2 linked regions of the Nitrobacter winogradskyi Nb-255 genome follow. The protein of the gene in region 2 interacts with the protein of the main gene of each other region in a pairwise test. Links are inferred from orthologs where the notes say so. Each region holds a gene or a part of one and is shown on either strand. Other genes may lie near its edges.

What was found.
Region 1: the proteins of NWI_RS09930 (region 2) and NWI_RS10760 interact in binary tests that used the Escherichia coli proteins (3 or more experiments, as listed by UniProt). The link is inferred for Nitrobacter winogradskyi Nb-255 from one-to-one orthologs.

Annotation. Positions count from the first base shown.
Region 1 is NC_007406.1:2,250,120-2,253,306, reverse strand. The notes cover bases 271-3,136. They hold NWI_RS10760 (TrmH family RNA methyltransferase), read right to left. Parts: upstream 2,197-3,136; coding sequence 1,345-2,196; downstream 271-1,344. Other genes in these bases: NWI_RS10755 (Crp/Fnr family transcriptional regulator), read right to left, coding at 2,657-3,136; NWI_RS10765 (hypothetical protein), read left to right, coding at 726-1,286; NWI_RS10770 (hypothetical protein), read left to right, coding at 271-682. In the rest of the region: more of NWI_RS10770, read left to right, coding at 236-270; more of NWI_RS10755, read right to left, coding at 3,137-3,187. UniProt on the Escherichia coli protein: Specifically methylates the ribose of guanosine 2251 in 23S rRNA.
Region 2 is NC_007406.1:2,086,170-2,089,318, forward strand. The notes cover bases 322-3,149. They hold NWI_RS09930 (bifunctional ADP-dependent NAD(P)H-hydrate dehydratase/NAD(P)H-hydrate epimerase), read right to left. Parts: upstream 2,572-3,149; coding sequence 1,072-2,571; downstream 322-1,071. Other genes in these bases: NWI_RS09925 (multicopper oxidase family protein), read left to right, coding at 322-1,054; NWI_RS09935 (P-II family nitrogen regulator), read left to right, coding at 2,917-3,149. In the rest of the region: more of NWI_RS09925, read left to right, coding at 1-321. UniProt on the Escherichia coli protein: Bifunctional enzyme that catalyzes the epimerization of the S- and R-forms of NAD(P)HX and the dehydration of the S-form of NAD(P)HX at the expense of ADP, which is converted to AMP.

The sequences.
Region 1 (3,187 bases), 160 kb from region 2 along the record:
CGGGCCCCGGGATCACTGGCGCCTCTGGGTACACGAAGCCTGCTTATGGCGGCATGTCGGTATCGTCAATGCCTGGGGCTCGCGGGACCCCGCGTTAACGGTTCGACAGCAGGTTCGTTCGCATTTGAACCCCCGCGCATCACGTCACGTTAGGCTTACTGCAAGTTTCGGTGGCAGCCTTAACTCTTGCCGGCGTCGGTTCGATTAGGATTTGCCGTAACCCGGGAATCCAGTGATGCGCATCGGATTAGTGCTGGCTGTTCTGATCGGAACCTCGTTGACGGCGGTGGCCGGCAGCGGTCCGGTGATTGTAATTCCCGGACGTCCCGGCGTTCCCGTCATCATCAACGGTGTCGACGCATCCTATGCCGTGGTCGAGGGCGACTGGGGGCTTGGCAGGAGGATGCAACCGCGGCCCACGGTGTATGGCGGACGCTACGTCGATGACGACCCGTATGTCGGTCATTACTATCCGAGCCTTGGCCGCTCGCCCGGCTATGGCCGCCTCGAAATCGAGCCGCCGCCCAATCGCAAACCGCCGCGGCGCGCCGAAAGTTTTCATCAGTCGTGGTCGGCCCGTTCCAACCCGACGCCTGCGCAATCCGACATCCCGCAGATGCCGCCTCCGGTGATCCTCGCGCCCCGGATCGGGCCGTCGGGTTTACCTCCCGGCGTTCGTTGAGATCCACGGCAAAAACAGAACAGAAAAACAGCAGGAGAGAGTCATGCGTCAGATGGTTTCCGGACTGGTCGCGGCTGCGGCCATGGTGGCCGCAAGCGTCGCGCCCGCGATGGCATGCGGAGGGTGGTACACGGGCGGATGCGCTTCATGTCTCTCGTATGGCTCCTGCGCATGGGGTTATGGTCCCGGCTATTACGGCGCCGGCTTCGCCAGCTATGAGCACCTGCCTTCTCCGACGCAATACTACTATGTCAATCAGGGGCCGGCCTTCAGTGGTCCCGGCAACTTCGCGCCGGTGCCGACCTATCAGGAAAGCGCCGTCGCCGGATGGAACGCCTACAGCCGTCCCTATTACTATCCCTATGACGGCGGCCGTTACGCCCACGCCATGCACCACTATTATGATGGCGCGCCGGCGGCCGGACCGGTCATATATAGCTATCGCTGGAATCGGAACCGGCAGGGCGTCCACCCGCATAGTCGCCGTCATCTGCGTTACGGCCATGCTTCACGCGATGGCCATCGCGCCGCCCTTCCGCGTGTGATCTACGGATCGGATCATCATCATGGCTACCGTCATGCCGTGCAGTATCGCCACGACTGACCGGCGCGCCCGATGAATGAAACGCTTGCGATGTCCGATGTGATCTGGCGTCGCGCCGTCAGTGCATGAGGCCGAGACGGCTGGCGCCGATATAAAGCGCCAGCACCGCGGCGTTCGAGACGTTCAGGCTCTTGATGTGGCCGGGCATGTCGAGGCGCGCAACCGCGCTGCATGTGTCGCGCGTCAATTGCCGTAGACCTTTGCCTTCGGCGCCCAGCACCAGAGCCAATGGCTCCCGCAACGGGACGGCGGCGAGATTTTCGCTGCCGGCGCTGTCGAGGCCGACCGTCATGAAGCCGCGGTCGTTCAGCCCGGCCAGCGCTCGCGCCAGATTCTGCACCAGCACCAGCGGCACGATCTCCAGCGCGCCGGAGGCGGACTTCGCGAGCACGCCGGTGGCCTCGGGACTGTGGCGTGCTGTGGTGACGATCGCCTTCACCGAAAAAGCCGCGGCCGATCGCATGATCGCGCCGACATTGTGCGGATCCGTAATCTGGTCGAGCACCAGCACGATGCCTTCCTGCGTCAGCGTCTCGATATCGGGCGAGGGCAGGGGATCAGCTTCGGCGAGCAGTCCCTGATGCACCGCGTCGGGGCCGAGGCGCTGGTCGATCGCACTCGGCCGGACGATCTCGGGCGTGATCGGGGTGTCGATATTCTCATGCGTGAGCCGTCGCGCGGCGTTTTCCGTGACGAGCAGTTTTCGGATGCGGCGGCGAGGATTGGCCAGCGCGGCTGTCACCGTATGCCAGCCGTAGAGCACCGCCGGACCATCGGGGCTGGTCTCGCGAGCCTTCCGCGCCGAGCCACGCTTTGGCTGATGGTTCCGGCCTCCGGCCTCCTTGGTGTGAATGTCGCTCCGCGGGCGTGAAGCCCGCCGGAATCGCGGCTCTCGATCACGATCGCTCATGTAGGCGTGTCTCGGACGGTGCGGAATCTATCGAGAATCGTAAACTTGGAGATCTGAAATAGTGGAGGCCGGAGAAACCTGCGAAGCTGTGAGGCGTCTTATCTCCAGACGGCTATCATAACCGGATATCCGTCGCCATCCGTCACTCGCCTGTTTGAGGTTATTTTTGCATTCAGTTGGTTATGGATGAGCCAGCGTTTGTAGTGACGGCATCTTCGTACCCTATGGCTTCTTCTCTCCGTAACCCGGAAACGGAACGTAGAGTAGCGCGGGGCGAAGACGTCGTTGACCGCCGACATTGCCTGCCGATTTGAGCCTGGGTTTTTAGAGCGTTTTTCAAGCGAAGTGGATGACCTGTTCGCGTGAAGAAAACGCGTCAAAACAACAATATAGAGCCTCGCTTCTGATTACATCAGAAGCGAAAAGGCTCTAGAAAGCGCCCGTGCGAGGATTGTGCCGTTTAACCGGCGGATTGCCGAAGCGCTTCTAGATTCAGAACATCGATGTGACGGTGAGAGGAAATCCTGATCACCCCGACTCGCCGCAGTCGCGTGAGTTCGCGCGAAACGGTTCCAATCGTCAAACCGAGAAAGTCGCCCATTTCCGCTCGCGTAAGCGGAAGATCGAAAGCCGTGGCGGCGTTCCCTCTTGAAAACGGATCGATCTGCCGAACCATCATCATCAGAAAGCTGGCCACCTTTTCACGCGCCGTCTTTCGTCCCAGCGCCAGCATCCACTCGCGACCCTGATCGACCTCGCGCAGGGCCTGGTGAAGCAGCTTGGTTTCGAGGGCCGGATTTTTTTCGAGCATCTTCCGCAGCGCGTTTCTGGTTATGCTGCAGACCTCAACGCCTGAACAGGCTTCGACGCGGACAGGGCTCTCGTCTTGATGGAGACGTCCGACAAAATCGGGTGCGAATTGAAGTCCGACGATCTGTTGGCGGCCATCGGCCATTGTCTTGGTCAGCTTGAGCACACCGCGCATGACATT
Region 2 (3,149 bases):
CGGAGTAGACGGCGCAGCCGCCATCGAGCCCTTGACCGACCGCTCCCCCATCCCGCCGGGCGGGACCGACCGCTACGCATTCCCGTTACGGCAAGCCGGGACCTTCATGTGCGACGCCCGCCTGCTGGGAGACGGTCTGGCCCAGCCCTCGCCCGCGCAGGCTCTGATCGTCGAGGAACGGGAGCCGATCGAGGCCGACCGTGACGAGGTCATGCTGATCGAGGACTGGCGGTTCGATGCCGAAGGACGGCCTGTCGCGCCCGGCCCAACCGAAAATCAAAGAAAGGCCGGACCGCCTCTCTACCTGGTGAACGGCAAGCCGTCGCTCGACCTCAACCTTCACGTCAACGAGCGGCTCAGGCTGAGGGTCATCAATGGCTGTCAACGCAATGCGATTGCAATTGCAATCCAAAATCTGGATGTGCGGATCATGGCGATCGACAGCCAGCCCGCGGAGCCGTTTCTGGCGCGCAACGGGAGGCTGGTGCTTGCTCCGGGAACCCGGATCGACGCCATCATAGACGCCACGCTCCCGGCGGGGACGGCATCTGCCATCACCCTGCATGACGGCGGCGGCACCCCGCGTCAGATCGCCCGCCTGAAGGTTTCCGATGGGCCGGCGCGATCCGCTCCGCTGCCCGCGCCGCCGGCGTTGCCGTCCGCCAACCTGCCGGCGCGGCTCGATCTCAGGAACGCATTGCGTACCGACGTGCCGCTGATCTCCCTTGCAGGAACTTCGTCATGGGATCGACCGGCGCTTTTCAGCAAGCGCAGGGCACCTGCCTTCCGCGTCAAACGTGGCCGGACCGCCGTGCTCGCGCTGAAGAACACGACAACAACGCCCATGGTGTTTCATCTGCATGGTCATCACGCCCGCCTGCTGGACCGGCTCGACGACGGGTGGAAACCGTTCTGGCTGGATACGGTACTGGTCGATGCAGGGCAGACCCAGCGTATCGCCTTTGTCGCCGACGTAGCCGGAGCCTGGCTGATCGAGACCATGGCGGTGGAGTGGAGCGCGCCGCGGCAGGTCGGCTGGTTCGCGGTGGAATAACCAGAATTATCATAATCTTAATAGTCAATCCCGAACCGATCATAGAGCCGCCGCAGGACCGCGGGCAGAACCTCCGGCAAATCCTCGGCGATCAGTCCCGGCCCCGCCTCGCGTCCGGTCTCGCCGTGCATCCAGACCCCCATGCAAGCCGCCTCGAAGGCCGGAACGCTTTGCGCCAGCAGGCCGCCGATGATGCCGGACAGCACGTCGCCCGAGCCTGCCGTCGCGAGCCATGGCGGGGCGTTGGCCGCGATGGTCGCGCGCCCGTCCGGCGAGGCCACCACCGTGTCAGCCCCCTTGAGCAGGACAACACATCCCGAACGCCGCGCCGCGTCCCGCACCCGTTCAAGTTTTGATCGAAATGGATGTTTGTTACTCATCTCACTGAAAAGACGATGGAACTCGCCTTCGTGCGGCGTCAGGATAATGTCGGAGCCTCCGGACTGCCTGACGGTCTCGAACAGACGATCCGGGGTATCGGCGAAGCTTGTCAACGCGTCGGCGTCGAGCACCAGCGCCCGCCCCGCTGCGAGGGCCGTGGAGACAAGGGCGCGTGTTTCCTCGCCGATCCCGGCGCCGGGTCCGATGACGCAGGCATTGAGACGCCGATCCGCCAGAACTTCCGCGAAGCCGGCCGCGCCGTTCATGCGGCGCACCATCACGGCGGTCAGCGCCGCGGCGTTCGCGCCCAGCGCATCGTCGGGTGAGAGCACGGTGACGAGACCGGCTCCAGCCCGCAACGCGCCCCGCGCGGACAGTCGTGCCGCGCCCGTTGATGTCAGATGACCGGACACGACAACGGCATGGCCGCGCTTATACTTGTGTCCGTCGATATGCGGCGCGGGAAACGCACCGTTCCAATAATCCGGGGTATTCTCGAAGGTTACGGGACGAATCTCGTCCAGCACGGCATCGGCGATACCGATATCGGCCACGCGCACCCGGCCGCAATGAATGCGGCCCGGCAGCAGCAGATGCGCGGGCTTCTTGCGAAAGAACGTGACCGTCTCGGTCGCGCGGATCGCAGCGCCCATGACCGCGCCGGTGGTGCCGTTGATGCCGCTCGGCAGATCGATGCTGAGCACCGGCGCGCCGTTGGCCATGATGGCCTCGATCGTCGCGAGAGCGTCGCCCTTGACCGGCCGGTTGAGGCCCGCGCCGAACAGCGCGTCGATGATCAGCGCGGGCGAACCGAGCGCGGAGAGGTCGCAAGGCAGCACAGGCGCTTTCCAGCCCTTGGCCGCGAGCGCGGCGTCACCCTTGAGACTGTCTCGCTCGCCCAGCAGGATGACCGAAACCTCGTGGCCGCGCGCCGCCAGTTCCGTCGCCGCAACGAACCCGTCGCCACCGTTGTTGCCGCATCCGACGACGACCAGGATCGGTCCTTTCTCCGCGAGGTCGGCGGCCGCGTTCGCGACCGCCTGCCCGGCGCGCAGCATCAAGGCGAAGCCCGACACGCCTCCCGCGATCGAGAGCCGGTCGGCCTGCTCCATTTCGCCCGTCGTCAGAATCTCCATGGCCTTGAACCCGATCGGGCAAGCTGCCCGTCTGGCAGTCTCACCGCCGCACAAAAATTGAACAGATTGCCTATTTTACAGTCGAACGGGCGCGCGGACGCCCAACTCCCTGTCTGCCAGGATCCTCTTGATCGTATGATACCATGCATATTCTTGTAGATTTTCGTGTTGGCACGAACCCTGCTTTGAGAGAGTAAATTCGACCAGTGTGTCCACTGGCAGGCAATGAAGCGTGTCCCGCGACTTTGTGTTCGTCCGAAATCCAGTGCATGACCGCTGCTGCAGGCGGCAGTGTGAGCGCGCATCAGCCACTGGCTGGACATTGGAAGCGCCAGGAGACGTTCAATGAAGAAGATCGAAGCCATCATCAAACCGTTCAAGCTCGACGAAGTAAAGGAAGCTCTTCAGGAGATCGGATTGCAAGGCATCACCGTGATCGAGGCAAAAGGCTTCGGCCGGCAGAAGGGGCACGCCGAGCTTTATCGCGGCGCGGAGTACGTGGTGGACTTCCTGCCCAAGGTCAAAATCGAGATTGTGATCGGCGATGATCTGGTCGAAAAAGCCATCGAAGCCATCAG